One region of the Bacillus sp. WC2507 genome, then DNA from elsewhere that is predicted to be linked to it. Evidence: riboswitches for the same ligand, from Rfam matches in the RefSeq annotation. Region 1 holds a riboswitch; the other holds the start of a gene.
The links. Region 1 has a riboswitch for S-adenosylmethionine ahead of ACUN28_RS16505 (ECF-type riboflavin transporter substrate-binding protein). Riboswitches for the same ligand answer to the same signal wherever they lie in the genome.
Positions count from the first base shown of each region.

Region 2: another riboswitch for S-adenosylmethionine. It lies ahead of ACUN28_RS00620 (MetQ/NlpA family ABC transporter substrate-binding protein); the one in region 1 lies ahead of ACUN28_RS16505 (ECF-type riboflavin transporter substrate-binding protein).

Region 1 covers NZ_JBQXPN010000001.1:3,075,337-3,083,803, forward strand. Annotated here, with positions in the region: gene ACUN28_RS16470 (hypothetical protein) at 1-150, opposite strand, end outside; gene ACUN28_RS16475 (GrpB family protein) at 258-764, opposite strand; gene ACUN28_RS16480 (protein kinase domain-containing protein) at 892-1,773, shown strand; gene ACUN28_RS16485 (sensor histidine kinase) at 1,863-3,131, shown strand; gene ACUN28_RS16490 (YjcZ family sporulation protein) at 3,224-3,331, opposite strand; gene ACUN28_RS16495 (energy-coupling factor transporter transmembrane component T family protein) at 3,467-4,267, opposite strand; gene ACUN28_RS16500 (ABC transporter ATP-binding protein) at 4,260-5,960, opposite strand; gene ACUN28_RS16505 (ECF-type riboflavin transporter substrate-binding protein) at 5,971-6,519, opposite strand; SAM riboswitch class I at 6,659-6,773, opposite strand; gene ACUN28_RS16510 (aspartate/glutamate racemase family protein) at 6,924-7,607, shown strand; gene ACUN28_RS16515 (macrolide family glycosyltransferase) at 7,657-8,467, opposite strand, start outside.
Region 2 covers NZ_JBQXPN010000001.1:107,847-116,313, forward strand. Annotated here, with positions in the region: gene ACUN28_RS00610 (hypothetical protein) at 1-471, opposite strand, end outside; gene ACUN28_RS00615 (NAD(P)-dependent alcohol dehydrogenase) at 626-1,534, shown strand; SAM riboswitch class I at 1,616-1,730, shown strand; gene ACUN28_RS00620 (MetQ/NlpA family ABC transporter substrate-binding protein) at 1,816-2,628, shown strand; gene ACUN28_RS00625 (methionine ABC transporter ATP-binding protein) at 2,641-3,681, shown strand; gene ACUN28_RS00630 (methionine ABC transporter permease) at 3,656-4,324, shown strand; gene ACUN28_RS00635 (SDR family oxidoreductase) at 4,515-5,291, opposite strand; gene ACUN28_RS00640 (S-layer homology domain-containing protein) at 5,658-7,277, opposite strand; gene ACUN28_RS00645 (DUF4256 domain-containing protein) at 7,667-8,233, opposite strand; gene ACUN28_RS00650 (S9 family peptidase) at 8,331-8,467, opposite strand, start outside.

The DNA.
Region 1 (8,467 bases):
AGAACCTAATTTCTTATTTAACCCTTTTACATTTAGTACGTTGTCGTAAATTACATTAATAAATAACAATGCTACACTACAAAAAATAATAATTAAGCCTATAATTTTTACTAATAAATGAAAAGATTTATTTCTTAGTAGCTTTTCCATTTCATTTAAGCTCCTTTCTAAAAAGCTTCTGTAACAAGCAGAATATCAAATAAAAAAGAAAGGAACATGAGAGAAAGATTAAAATAAAATGAGAATTTCAAGACCCCTTAAATTTTTTTAGCTTCCTTTATTATTTTTTGGATAAACGGTGCTTTTGCACTTGTATATGAAACTCGATCAAAAGGATATGTAGCTGCAAGTCTCTCTTTTAATTCTCTATAATCATTGCGTGCCCATTCATGTTTTGTTAGAAAGTCTCGAAATAAAAGATTGTTTTTCCATTCGTCACTATTATAAATATAAACATGCAAATGATGGGTACCCGCTCTCCATTTTCCCTTTCTAAAAAAGCGCCAATTAGTTGATTCTTTTGGTACATATTCATATCCAATTTTCAACAGATCATCAATCCACTTTTCGGTAATTTGCAAATCTGTTACACCAATCATCATATCAATTAGAGGTTTCGCTCCTAATCCTTGTACAGATGTGCTCCCTATGTGTTCAATAGCAATACATTCTCCTCCGAATAATGAAATAAATTTCTCCTTTTCTATTAAATACTCTTCATGCCAGTCTTTTTGATATGGTTTAATAACGATTTGTTTTTCCATTTTATTCACCTTTTTATAATTATTTATTATTATATTTATAAAATTCCATGTGATTAACATAGGATTTTCACAAAATATGTCGAATACTGAAATATACAACTTAATTATAATAAATGCGAGGTATATTATGGAAGCTAAACCAGTTGAAATTCAGTTGAATCAAATAACATTTCAATTAAAAGAACATCATAATTTTGATTGGCTATTGAAATTAGGAACCGTATTTGAGGTTTTTGACCAGCAAGATTCAGGCAATCTATCTTTCGGTGTAGAAAGAGATGGCCATAAGAAATTTATTAAATATGCAGGGGCACAAACAATTGCATATGAAGGAACTATGAACGACGCTATTGAAAGATTAAAAAAATCAGTTTCCCTTTACGAGGAATTAAAGCATGACTCGCTTATAAAACTAATTGAACATTTTCCAGTTCAATCTGGATATGTATTAATTTTTGATTGGTTTGATGGAGAATGTCTTCATTCACACTGGAGTTTCCCGCCTCCTGATAAATATAAAAATCCAAACTCTCCATTTTATAAATTTAAACATTTATCTGTTATGAAACAGATTCAATCCTTAAATTCCATTTTTTCTTTCCATACATATGTTGAAAAGAAAAACTATGTAGCAATAGATTTTTATGACGGTAGTATTTTATATAATTTTCATACAAATGAGACGAAGATTTGTGATATAGATTTATACAATAAGAAACCCTATATAAATACAATGGGACGACTATGGGGATCCTCACGTTTTATGTCACCAGAGGAATTTGAGTTAAACGCTATAATTGACGAAAAAACGAATGTGTTTAATATGGGCGCAATGGCTTTTGTGCTCTTAGGTGGTGGAAAAGATCGCTCCTTTACAAAATGGGAAGCAAGTAGGGATTTATATGAAATAGCGTATCGCGCTGTAAATGAAAACCGAACTGAACGATATGCATCAGTTGAAGAATTTTATGAAGAGTGGGTAAACGTGTCAAATACTGAAAAAATATAAACCTATATTATTTAAACAAATATATATATTATACTATTATCATGTATAATATATTTGAAAAGGAAATTCAAAATAATGAGGCAAATATTATGGACTTTGTTTATATTAATCAAAACGTATTAAATAATCTTCTTTACATTTTAATTAGTATCTTTATCTTTTATTTTATATTTGATAGCGGGCGCTATTTGAAGAAATATAAAAAGCTACTTACTATACTTTGTACGAGTATCCCTCTTATTTTATGTATGCGCTATCCTATCTATATGGATGAAAATTGTATTCATGATTTAAGACAAATACCAGTTATAATAGGTACGCTTTATGGTGGCTTCCCTGTCGGTATAATATTGTTTGCTATTTTATTAATTACAAGATTTTCATTTTATGGATTTAGTATGTTAACAATACTCGTTTATGGCACAATGTTTATCATTACAGCGTTCGCATCCGCAAAATTTAATAAGTATAATAGAAAAGTTAAAGTAGCTTATGGAATGTTTTTAACATTTTTTCTAGCAATATTTACAACTGTAATTGTATTAACTTTATCGGATTTTGAAGTGAATAATTTATACATTATTTATTTTATAATATTACCAACTACTTTGATGTTGTTTGTAATTTATTTTAATGAAGTTTTAAAAGATGCAGTATGTATGCGATCGAAGTTAATTAAAATGGAAAAAATGGAGATTGTGAGCCAACTCGCTGCTAGTATATCGCACGAGGTAAGAAATCCTTTAACTGTCGTAAAAGGATTTACTCAACTTTTAAAAACACCGAATTTAACTCCAGAATCTAGAGACGAGTATATTGAACATATACTTGAAGAGTTGCATCGTGCCCAAGGAATTATTGATGATTATTTAACATTTGCCAAACCTGCTTCAGAAAAATTAGATCATATTTCAGTAGAACAAGAGTTAACTCGAGTTATTAATATGATCTTACCTTTATGTAATATGAATACAATACATATTACGAAAGATTTCTCTAGGGCATCAATTGTTGGTAATAAACAGCACTTTCAACAATGTTTTTTAAACCTAATAAAAAATAGTATTGAAGCAATGCCTAATGGTGGTACTTTACATATCTCCTCATCTATTAGTAATAATAAAGTTATAATACGAATTGAGGATAGCGGAATTGGTATGTCACAAGAGCAAATAAATCGATTTGGCGAACCCTATTTTAGCACAAAAACAAAAGGTACAGGATTAGGTACAATGGTTGCTGTTAAGATTATTGAAACGATGCAAGGTAGTTTAAAAATCCGAAGTCTCGTTAATAAAGGTACAACTTTAACAATTACATTGCCGAAATGTAATACGAACTCATCTGAAAACAAATAAAAAAGGAGCATAATTGCTCCTTTTTTATTTGTTTCGATACATAAGTATCTTCTATGTTTTTTTAGTTTACATTTGTGGAGACTAATTAGAAATTAGTACCCTCCGCCCCAGCAGCTGCATCCAACGATAATTAATAAAATAAATAACACAACTAGTAAAGCGAAACCTCCACCAAAACCACAAGAACCACCGTAACTCATATTTTCTCCTCCTTTTGGTTTGAAAACTAATAGGTAGTTGATCATTTTAACTGGTTCGTATTATACATTATGTGAATATCCCTTTTTTGAGCATGTCTACATAAAAATAAGTAAAAGCACTCATTTGAGAGTGCTTTAAAATGGATACCAAAAGTTTTGAAATACATGTAACTTTAAATATACTGCAATAATTAAAATAAAAACACCTACAAATAAAGCCATGAAATCCCCTTTTTTCGCTTTATTTGTATAAAACCATGTACGTTTATCCTTCTTTCCAAATCCTCTTAAATCCATTGCATTTGAAACTGTATCAATTCTATCTAGTGAATGAATAATTAGCGGCCAGAAAATTAAGACACGGTTTTTCATACGAATCCATAAACTTGCTTCACCTTTTTCAAAAGCTACTCCTCTCGCCTCTTGTGCATGTTTAATAACTTTATATTCGGACTGAATATCAGGTATATAGCGTAATGCAATATTTATTGCATAGGTAATCTTATAATGAATACGAAATTTACTTAAGCTACTCACAAATTCGCTTGGGTCAGTCGTATAAATAAATATAAGTGTAAATGGTAATAACGTAAAATACTTTAACGAAAGTGTAGCTGCATAAAATACGGTTTCGTATGTAATTGTTGCATATCCAATATACACAAATGAAGTATATGATCCGATTAATTCAGATCCATGGGTTGGTGTAATAAATAAAATCATGACAGAATTTAATAAACCAAATGTAAATATAACACTAAAAACAATAAAAATTTTACGAAATGGAATTTTAGCAACTAAAAGTCCGATACATCCAATCATAAATACAAATAGCAATATGCGAAAATCAAAAAATAAAAAAGTAAGTGTCATACAGAAAATAAATAACAACAATTTCACTGCTCCATCCATGCGATGAAAATATGTACTATACACCTTCCTCCCTCCTAATAACATCAAAATAAAGTTCTACAAACCTTTCAGGAAATGCAATCCCACTAAATTTAATTAGTTTGTATAAAGAACTTTCCCTTAAGTTCGCTCTTTGTAACGTTTCTAGATGCCCTAATACAATAGACGCGGTATTATTCGCAATAATTTTCCCTTCATGTAAAACTATCGCTCTGTCTGTATATTCCAATACGAGATTCATATCGTGTGTGATAAAAATAAACGATATTCCCTTTGCAGTTAATTTTCTAATAAACGACATAAACTGTTTATAGTGATAATAATCTTGTCCCGCTGTCGGTTCATCTAATATGATAAGTTTCGGATTTGTTGTTAGTACAGATGCAATTGTTAATCTCTTTTTTTGTCCATAACTTAACGCCTGAATTGGCCAGTTTCGAAATGGATACAAACCACAAACTTTTAACGCTTCTTCCGCTCTAAGCTTAATCTCTTCCTTTGAAACCCTTTTTAATTTTAATGTGAATGAAACTTCTTCTATAACAGTATGTTGTGTAATCATATGATTTGGATTTTGCATCACATAAGATATAACCTCACCGCGTTTACGAATAGACCAAGAATTGATATTTACTTCATCAATTAAAATCCTATCATTTTTTGTTTTGTTTATCCCTATAAGACTATGAGCTAATGTTGATTTTCCAGCTCCATTATGGCCCAACAGTCCTACTATTTCCCCTTTATATAGAGAGAAATTTACATTATCTAATACTTTTTGTTTATTAGGATATGAGAACGACAAATTCTCTACATTCAATAATTCATTTTTTGTAGGACTATCTTTATAAAAAGCTTGCTTCTCCATCCACTCATTTATTACGCTACTAACATTTTCCCTTTGAAGATTTTCAATTGGGTATATTACATCATTATTACTATCAAAATGTAATCTCTTTAATACTTCTATGTACATAGGCTCTCTTAAGCCAATAGATGGTAATATATTTGACGCTAAAATCTCTTCTGGTGTCCCTATGGCAACAATTTCACCTTCATCAATTAAAATAATTTTATCTAAATCCAGGTTTAACATTTCTTCTATTCGATGTTCAATAATTACAATTGTTTTATTATATTGTTTATGTATATCTTGAATAAGTTCTATTGTATGTAAGGCGCTTAGCGGATCCAAATTTGCTAACGGTTCATCGAACAATAATATATCAGCATTTGTCGTTAACAGACCTGCTAGAGAAACAGTTTGTTTTTGCCCTCCTGATAATTCATGTGGACTTTGTTTATGAAAAGTATGCATCTTTACCTTTTTTAATGCGTCCGAAACAATCTTTTTCATATCATCTTGATTTACACATTCATTTTCTAAATAAAAAGCTACATCTTCTTCTACTGTAAGGCCAATAAATTGAGCATCTTGATCTTGCAAAATTGTTCCTACTTGTTTACTCTGTTCAAATATACTCTCTTTCCTCGGATCTTTTCCGGCAATTAAAATATTACCAGTACTAAATCCTTCATAAGAAAATGGGATTAGCCCATTGATACAATGAGCTAACGTTGATTTCCCCGAACCGCTTCGTCCAGCAACTAGTACTTTTTCTCCAGGATATATATGAAATGTAATGTCTTTTACAGTAGGCTGTGCCGCATGCTCATATTGAAAGCTAAATTGTTCAAAAGAAATAATTGGTTGCATGTTAACATCCCTACTTTTCAATTTTTAAATGTGTATGTTTCTTATTAGATTTAGCTAGACCTATTGTAATTGGCAATCCGAGAACTAAAAATACAATAACATCGGCAATTGTTGCTCCTAATACTTGTATAACAATTTTGTCAAACGGTTCTCCCATCACAATAATATCGAATGCCCCAGCAAATATAATCGCAATGACAATACCAATTAACCCAGTAATGGCTAAATAAGAAATATCTCCCTTATTATACGTCCCGTTTTTCACACTAAAGCCAACTCTTTTTTGAATGAGTCCCATTGCAAGGCCGATAAGTCCTGAACTAATAACCCACCCCCACCAAATACCCCATCCAGCGATTGTATCTGTTACGGTATGACCGATAAGTCCTATTAACAGTCCTGCTACTGGACCAAATAACGCTCCAAAAACAGTTAAAATAGCTAATGCAGGTTTAATAAATGTATTTGGTGCAATAGAAAATCCCCAAAGTCCTAATATCCCGTATAACGCTGATCCAATTCCGATTGCTGCTACTAACTTTGTTGATAATTTGTTCATTACAATTCCCCTCTCATATTAGTCAACTTTTATTACTCTATATTTATTTTAAAAATGAATTATGCATCGACACTCCCTTTCTATACAACAAAAAATGACCTCTTGCATAAGAGGTCATTTTCTTTCACGTTCAAGAATCCTCTTATCTCCAAAAAACACATTGTGTCCTCTGCGGAATTAGCACCTTCCTATGATTTTACATAGGGGTTGCTGAGGTTTCGTAGGGCCGTACCCTCCACCTCTCTGGATAAGTATGAATTTGTAATTCGTATTATGGCACTAAGAAAGATAAATTACAATAGTTTTCTAATTATTTTTATTTTTTGTTAAATAGCACATTTATATCATTGTATTCTTATCGGAATTATGAAATAATGAATTCAAAATTGTTTCGGGAGGAATGTATGATGAAAGTAATCGGTTTAATTGGTGGACTAAGTTGGGAATCTACATCGTTATACTATAAACATATTAATACACTTACACTTTCTCAATATGATCAAAATGCTAAGCTTGTTTTATATAGCATGGACTTTGGTGAAGTAACTACTTTGTTACAAAATCATCAATATGAAGAAGTGAAAAACGAATTAGTCACAGTTGCAAAAAAGGTTGAAAAATCCGGAGCTGATTGTTTATTAATGTGTTCCAATACGGTCCATTTATTTGCTGAAGAAGTAGAAAGTGCAATATCTATTCCACTTCTTCACATTGGTGATGTGAGTGCTAAAGAAGTGGTAGAACAAAATATAAAGCGTATCGGACTATTGGGTACGAAACAAACGATGGAACAAGACTTCTATAAATCACGTTTAGCGAATTATAATATTGAGACGATTATCCCAAATGAAGAGGAAAGAAATTTTATTCATCATGTTATTTTAAATGAATTAAGTAAAGGAATTATTTCAGAAACATCAAAAGAAAAACTATTACAAATTACAAAATCATTAATTCAAAATGGCGCAGAAGGTATATTACTAGGCTGTACTGAAATCCCTTTGCTTATTTCCCAAAACGACCTTACTGTTCCTGTTTTTGATACTGCTTTTTTACATGCAAATACTGCTGTGCAGTTTGCGGGATAATAATATAAAAGCATAAAGGTTGAACCTCTATGCTTTTATATTGTCCACACTATTTATTTAAAAGAGATTTAATAGCTGCAATTGCCTCATTTGAACCACCGCATTCTAAAAAACTATCATTTAGTTTTCGTATACCATGTTTATACTTTTCATTTGAAAGAACGTTTGTTACCGCTTCTTTTAAAGTTTGCGCATTAACATGCTCTTTCAATAACCTATGTGCTGCCTCAAGTTCAGTTAATCTTTGTGCTATCATCGGCTGGTCTTTATCATGTGGAATTATGATAAATGGGACATTAAAATAAATAGCATCGTGTACGCTATTCATGCCGCCATGTGTAATAAATACATCTGCTTCACTTAATATTTCTGATTGGGGTACGTATGGAGCAATTATAAAATTGTCTGGTGCTTGCTTTATTTTTGAAATATCATTTCGATCACCAATTGCCATTACGACTATCCCTTCAAAATTTGAGAAAGTATCAATACAAGTATTAAAGAATGGTTCGAGCCCTTCAAGTAGTGTCCCCATTGAAATATAAATAACTTTCTTATCTTTAAGCAATTCAAGTGGAAACTCTACATTTGTTTTACGATTTGAAATACTCGGCCCAATAAAAATGTTATTTTCTCCGAACAAATCACTATCAGGTTGAAAATAACGACTTGTGTACACGAGTGAGATATCTCCCTTATTATGCATAAATTGAAGATTATTTTTAGGCTTTACTCCAAATTCATGTTCCATTTGACATAGTAACTTTTCAGAACGTTCATCGGGTCGGAATTGTATTTCTGCATTTGGATGAAAAGGTAAAGTCTCCAATAATTTTGGAGGAATTAAAAATATAGGAGAA
Region 2 (8,467 bases), 3.0 Mb from region 1:
CATTTTTTGTACAATTTCTGGTGGGATTTCTACATTCTCTTTCACACTCTTGGCTGCATTCATCCCACTAATATTTAATTTCTCTTCTGGTATAGATATAACTTCACCTGTATTAGGATTCTTCACTTGACCAACAATTTTATCATTTACACCATAAATGATAATATCCGTACCCGAAACATTCATTTCAGCACGAGAACTCTTTGTTTTCAGCTCTATTTGTATTTTAGCCTTCATTATACTCAGTTCTTGTCCATCAGCCTTTATATCCATATCCTGCATCACCGTTACATACTCTTCATTTTTTAAGTTCTCATACGCCTTATTAAAAACATCTTTTGCGGCTAAATCCTTCTCTTTCTTTACTGATGCCGTTTTGGGTTCACCCGTCTTCGATACTTTATCACTACTACACCCTACCCCTAAACCAATTGTAAGTAATAAACTAGAAGCTACTATAATTTTCTTCATAAAAATCCCCCTTTACCAAATAATACCACTTTTTTATCTTTTAAATCTATATGATTTCCAATGTCCTTATTTAAATTCAACTCTAAATAACAACATGTTTGATGAAAGGTTTAAATATGATGTAAATAAAAACAACGAAATTCGGGAGGTTATTATGAAAGTAATGATTTGCACAAAATATGGACCACCTAACGTTCTCCAGCTTCAAAATATAGAGAAACCTACACCTAAAAAGAACGAAGTATTAATTAAAATTCATGCAACAAGTGTATCGACTGGAGATTGTAGAATACGCGGCTTTAATAGTCCCCTCTTATTTTGGATTCCTATGCGGATCATATTAGGTTTCAGAAAACCGAGAAAACCTATACTCGGCGTAGAATTAGCTGGAGAAATTGAGGAAATTGGAACAGATGTAACCCAATTTAAAAAAGGAGATCCAATTTTTGCATTAACAGAACTAAACCTTGGTGGTTATGCCGAATACACATGTGTACATGAAAGTGGATTAATAGCATTAAAACCTACCAATGTGACGTATGAAGAAGCGGCAGTTATTTCTTTTGGCGGAACTTCAGCATTACATTTCCTGAGAAAGGGCCGTATAAAAAAAGGACAACAAGTGCTCATATATGGTGCCTCTGGATCAGTAGGAACAGCTGCCGTACAACTTGCTAAATATTTTGGTGCGACCGTTACGGCTGTTTGTAGTCATTCAAATTTTGAACTCGTGCAATCTTTAGGAGCTGATAAAATAATTGATTATACAAAAGAAGATTTTACTAAGCGGGGTGAACGCTACAATATTATATTTGATGCAGTTGGAAAACATAAAAAATCCCTTTGTGAAAAGGCATTAACACCTAATGGGAAATATGTATCTGTGAATGGAATGATGGCAAAAGTAAGTAAAGAAGATATGATTCTACTAAAAAAACTAACTGAAGCAGAACATTTAAAGCCTGTTATTGATAGAACTTACCGATTAGAAGAAATTACTGAAGCTCATATATATGTAGAAAAAGGGCATAAAAAAGGAAATGTTTCGATTACCTTAAAATAAAATATATTCAGAAAATAACATTGACAATTCTTTTTGTAAGATTTACTATTAGTAGCATATTAAAAAAACTACATACACATACTCTTATCAAGAGTGGCGGAGGGACTGGCCCGATGATGCCCGGCAACCGAGCTTATGACGTATAAGCTAAGGTGCTAATTCCTGCAAAACGAGCTTTCGTTTTGGAAGATAAGAGAGGAACCTATTTTGTCTATTCGGCACCTCTCTTATTTTTGAGAGGTGCTTTTTATTTTGGAACGTATATGAAGGGGGAACTATAGATGAAAAAAGTATTATTGAGCATTGTAAGTGGAGCGGTATTATTATTAGGCGCATGTAGCGGGGGTTCAGATAAAGAAGTAAAAGCGTTAGATGAGAAAAAGATTACTGTCGGTGTAACAGGCGGTCCGCATGAACAAATTTTTGAAAAGGTAAAAGAAGTTGCCGCAAAAGACGGTCTCGAAATTGATGTAAAAGTATTTAATGATTATGTAGCACCAAACGTATCCCTAGATGAAAAAAGCCTCGATGTAAATAGCTATCAAACGAAATCATATTTAGACGTATTTAAAGCTGAACGTAATATGAAATTAACTGAAGTATTTTCAACAGTAACATTCCCTATGGGTGTATATTCGAAAAGCTTAAAAGATGTAAAGGATTTAAAAGAGGGCGACGCAATTGCTGTACCAAATGATCCAACAAATGAACTTCGAGCTTTAAAGCTATTTGAAAAAGCCGGTGTTTTAAAAGTAGATCCAAAGGCTACAGAAAAAGCGACTGCGAAAGATGTAATTGAAAATCCAAAAAACTTAAAGATTGTTGAATTAGAGGCATCTCAATTACCGACACAACTAAGTGAAGTAAAAGCAGCTGCGATTAATACAAACTTTGCATTAGGTGCAAAATTAAGCCCTGCGAAAGATTCTATCTTCCGTGAAGGAAAAGATTCACCATATGTGAACTGGGTCGTTGTTCGTACTGAAAATAAAGATGATGCTGTTGTAAATAAATTAAAGAAAGCTTATCAATCTAAAGAAGTGAAAGAATTTATCGAGAAAAAATTTGATGGTTCTGTTTTACCGTCTTGGTAGGAGCTGACGATAATGATTGAATTAAAAAATGTATCCAAAGTATTCACAACAAAAAAAGGGAATGTGGAAGCTCTTAAACCTACCTCCCTTCAAGTAAAAAAGGGCGAAGTATTTGGAATCATTGGATATAGTGGTGCTGGTAAAAGTACATTAATTCGATGTGTAAATTTATTAGAAAAGCCAACGACAGGAAATATCATTGTAAACAACCAAGACTTAACAACTTTATCAGCAAAAGAACTCGCAAAAGCGCGACAAAAAATCGGAATGATCTTTCAAGGATTCAATTTACTTAAAACCGTGACAGTTTATGAAAATATCGCATTACCTTTACGCCTTGCTGGCATTCCCAAAGTAGAAATTGAAAAAAGGGTAGAAAAATACTTACGTATTGTCGATCTTTTCAATCGAAAAGATGCCTATCCGAGTGAACTTTCTGGTGGCCAAAAGCAGCGTGTTGCCATTGCACGCGCACTATCACACGAACCTGAAGTGTTATTAAGCGACGAAGCAACAAGCGCTTTAGATCCGGAAACAACCGATTCTATCCTTGACTTATTATTAAAAATCAATGAAGAAATCGGGATCACAATTTTATTAATTACACATGAAATGAATGTCATCCAGCGTATATGTGACCGAGTTGCTGTTATGGAACATGGAGCAGTAATCGAAAGTGGAACTGTGAAAGATATTTTCACCAACCCACAACATATAACAACGAAGAAATTCGTAAATAGTGCATTTGCAGCTAGAATTCCAGAAGAGGTACAAAAAGAACTACAAAGAACCGGAGAAATCGTAACACTTTCATTTATAGGAACTTCTTCTGGCGAACCAGCGTTAGCTATTGCTACAAAACGTTTTCAAGTGTATCCAAATATTTTATCCGGTAACATTACACAGTTAAAACATGAAGCATATGGGAAACTGGTCATTCATATGCAGGGTGAAAAAAATGAAGTAGACCGCGCTTTATCATTTTTACAAGAACAAGGGATCATCGTAGAAGGAGGTAGAACAGATTATGGGAAACAAGTCCTTTTTGGATGAATGGGGTAAAGTCATATGGGAAGCAACCATTCAAACATTTCAAATGACATCTATTTCACTATTCATCTCTATCCTTATTGCATTACCACTTGGCGTCACACTTGTTTTAACGAGACCTGGTGGGCAGCACGAAAATAAAATCATTTATCCGATTCTTAATACAATTATTAATATCATTCGCTCTCTTCCATTTATCATTCTATTATTCTTCATTTTACCTTTTACAAAGTTTCTAATGGGAACATCCATTGGCGTGCAAGGTGTCATCGTACCACTTGTCGTATTCACAGCACCTTACATTGCACGATTAATGGAGACAGCTTTATTAGAGGTGGACCGTGGTGTTATTGAAGCTTACCAAGCAATGGGCATTTCTACTATAAAAATTATTTGGCACGTTATGGTGAAAGAAGCTCGTCCCTCCCTTGTACTTGGCTTAACAATTGCAACAATCGGCTTAATCGGTGCAACAGCAATGGCTGGACTTGTAGGGGCTGGCGGGCTAGGGGACTTAGCATATCGATTCGGACACTTACGCTACGAACCTGAAGTAATGTATGCAACCGTCTTTATTTTAATTATCCTCGTTCAAGGGTTACAGTCTTTAGGGAATGGTGTTGCACGAAGATTGAAGAAAGATTAAAAAAGAGGGCATCTCACCGAAATGAGATACCTTCTTTTTATCCCGCATTAACGGGCGGTAAGACCCTCGCCTCAAAATTCAGCGGGAGCAAAGAAGTTAGGTGGGGGATCAACTGCCCTTAAAAGTCCGATTGGTGAAGGCTAATAATCAGTGGGGGATGAAAAAACCCCCCACTAATTAAAGTTTCACTTTATCTTTTAAATCCGCCTTCTGAATGAATAACTTGTCCTGTAATCCATTTTGCTTCTTCACTTACTAAAAACTTAATAAGCCTCGCTGCATCCTTTGGCTCACCAATTCTGCCGAAAGGAAACATTGGTTTTAATCCTTGCTTTATCTCTTCAGTCATCCACCCTGTACTAGTTGGACCTGGATTAATTGCATTCACTGTTATTCCTAAATGGGCTACTTCCGCTGACAACGTACTAGTAAGAGCGTCAATAGCTCCCTTCGTTGTTGCATACGCCAGTTCTCCAGCCATAGGCCCTTGAAATTGACCTGAAGTCATATTCACAATTCTACCACCAGATTTCTTATCAAATCCTCGGGCAAATTGGCTACTTAACAATGTAGCCGCACGAATATTTACCATGTAATGCTTATCCAATTCTTCAGCAGTCAAATTAGAGAAATCATTATTTGTAGAATACGCTGCATTATTAATTAATATATGAGGGTATCCTAGTTGTTCAGTAACTTTATTTATAAGCTCTTTCGGTGCATCATTCCGAGTTAAATCTAACTCCATGCTCGATACTTTCACACCGTTTTTTAGTAACTCTTTTTTTAATTGTATTTGTTCACTTTGATCGACGCCCCAAGGCATCTCTTTATCGTAAGCTGTCCAATACGTAAAAAATATATCGTATCCTGCTTCAGCTAACTCTTTACAAATCGCTGCGCCTATACCATCTAAACGACTTACACCTGTAACAATTGCTACTTTATGTTTTAATTGATTCATCATATACTCCTCCAATTTTAAAGGACGCATATTTTATATAAGAGATATAAATTTCCCCACATAGGTATCTATCCTTACAAAGGGGATGTACAAGCCAAATATGCAGTCCTTGAATGATTTACAGATAGCTAAATAACCCCTCACTTATGAGAGAAAAATTCATCTATCTAATTTCTAATCATTACAAGTTCGTACGCATATTGAATCCTTGTCTCCTTTCCATATATCTCTATTTTTATTATAGCAATATGACAAAACATTTTAAATAATATAAAAGAAAATACAACAGAAAAACAGGCAATGGGAAAAATACTGCCCATCGCCTGTTTTTAATTGGAATACCTAATATATAACTTTCGTCTTAACGGTTTAATTTTTATCCTTCTTATATACCATGTAACTAGGCTCATTATAAACCCACTCATCTGTACCAATTCTTAGCCAGCCATTCTTTTCTTCGTATACTGTAGCTTTTTCACCTTTGCTTGCTTTTCTAACAACAGAGTAGCTAGCACCTGCTCCGCTGCGAACATTTACCCCAATTCCATTAATTTCAACTGTACCAATTCCTTTTTGAACACTACCAGTTTCAATTACTTGAAGCATGTTTAAAATGAATGCTGCTGTTTCACCACGAGTCGTCGTTCCTTTAGGCACATACAGATTATCTCCCATACCTTTTACAATACCCAAACCGTATAATCTTTGTACTGCTTCTTTATAGATAATTTGATCTTTATCTGCAAATGGTAAGTTTGCCAATGGTCCATTTATTTTTTTATACTGTAAAGCTTTATTTACAATAACTGCAGCTTCTTCTCTTGTAATAGGTGTGTTAGGGTCAAAATTACCGTCTCCTCTACCAGAAATGATGCCTGCACTTGCAGTACGTTTAATACCATCTCGTAAAGTTGGATTTACATCATTTAAATCTTTAAACGTTGCATCTCCAGCTGGAAGACTTAGAGAATTAGAGATTAATTGAGCAAACTCAGCTCTTGTTACAGATCTATTAGGCGCAAAAATACCGTTTCCTTCTCCGACCATAATACCTCTTCTATTCAAATCACGAATAGCTGGCTCATACCAACCTCCTGTTATATCGTCTGTTGGTTGATAAAATTTATTATAATACCCTTCAACACCATTTACGAATGGAACCCATTGTCCACTGTTAATCATAATAGCAGGACAGTTTTTACCACTCCATTTTTGATGTTTTACGACATTATTTAATGGTACACCTGTTTCTTTCATTAAATGAGCTGCAAGTTTCTTAGCGTTATCTACTGCCTTATTATAGTCACCATCACTGTTAACTGCAATTTCAATGGCAATAGATTCTCTATTACCTGGTCCATCACCGTCTCCTGCGTGCCATCCGTTTTCGTTTAATGGTAAGTGTTGATAAATCTCTTTATCATCTACTGTAAAGTGCCATGATGCAGCTCGATCTGTTTGTCCTACTGCTTGGTTATATAAGTATTGAGCGTGGTTTTTAGCTCCTGCTCCTACACTTTTATTGTCAGTCTCGTGAATTGTAATATACTTTGGAATCATGTGGTTTTGAGGACGAATATTCTCATTACCAGTCGGAACAATCCATTCAGTAAATGGAACGCCATTTATAGTACTAGAAACTTTAGGTGCTGAAAAAGAAAGACTACGTTTTGTTCTATTTGAATTGTTAGGAACCGTTAATGTACCTGTTTCTTCATACATACCTTCTGAACCTTGAAGACTGTCCACTTTCTTATTATCGACAGTACCTCCACCACGTCCATCTACTCCTTGAAAACTTTCTTCAATGCTTTTTAAAGCTTGTTCGTCTGATACCTGAAGTTGACCTGTTTCACCTTGTTCCAGGGCACTTATAGATTGATAGTTATTTACTGATTGTTGTTCCTCTGCGAACGATACCACAGATGAAGATAATACCGTTAATCCTGCTGTTAATGCTACTACCTTTTTATGAAATGTAATACTCATGTTTAATTTGATATATCTCGCTATTTTAGATATATCTTCCTCCTTTAATAGACTTATAAAAATTAGCGAAAAAAACCTTTAAAATACCCTTTTGAATGTCGAAAACAATACTTAACATTTTACTCGATATCCCGTTTGTTTTCTATGAAATCTCTAAATTCTTTAAAAATCCTGACAACAAATAAAAAAGAATTCCTATTTTTAGAAATCCTTTTTTGCTACACCTCTAGGTATGAGTTTACTAATATGCTAGATATTAATTAATTTTACATAGTATTACAGTTCTTAACTAGGTTAATCAAACCAATATGAATAACTCTAAATAACAATTATAAAAAAGAGCATGTTTCAAAAAGATTAATTAAAACATACTCTTACTTTTTCCAAATTTAGACCTTTAGCGAACCACGAAATCCTCTAGCAGCATAGTATGAATCTGCTCCATTGTGATACACGAAAACGTGTCCGAAGCGATAATCGCAAAATAGAGCACCGCCGAGTTCTCGAATATCTGAAGGTGTTTGTACCCAGCTTGATGATTTCATGTCGAAATTCCCGAGCTGGTGCAACTCTCGATATTGTTCTTCCGTTAATAATTCAATGCCCATAGCAGTTGCCACATCAATAACATTATTTTCTGGCTTATGTTTTTTTCTTGACTCTAATGCTTCAAGATCATAACAAAGACTTCTGCGACCTTTAGGACTCTCCTTTGAACAATCATAGAAAGTATACTCGTCCTTCTCCTCATCATAACCAACAACATCCGGCTCACCGCCAGTTACTTCCATTTCATTAATTGACCATAGTTTTTCAGTATTAGTAGCCAGCTTTGCTTCAACTTTAGCCCATTCAAGACCTTCATGGCGGTTCATGTTTTTCTCAAAACGGGCTTGTAATACTTTTAATAGTTCTTCGCGTTGTTCTGCAGATAACTCATTTTTATTCTCCGTCATATTAATCCTCCGAATTACGTTTCCTTATAATCATTTAAATCTTTTCAATGATAGTTTGTATACAGTTTACAACGAAAAATCCCTGTACATATATCCATTATATAGTACGAAAACCTTTCATGCTTTCTCCAAGAATATAGTGTGAAAACCACATCAAGTTCTGCCTCATAATAGCTACTCTCATTCCTGGCTGATCCGAGCTATATGCCATTCCTTTAAATATAATTAATTCTG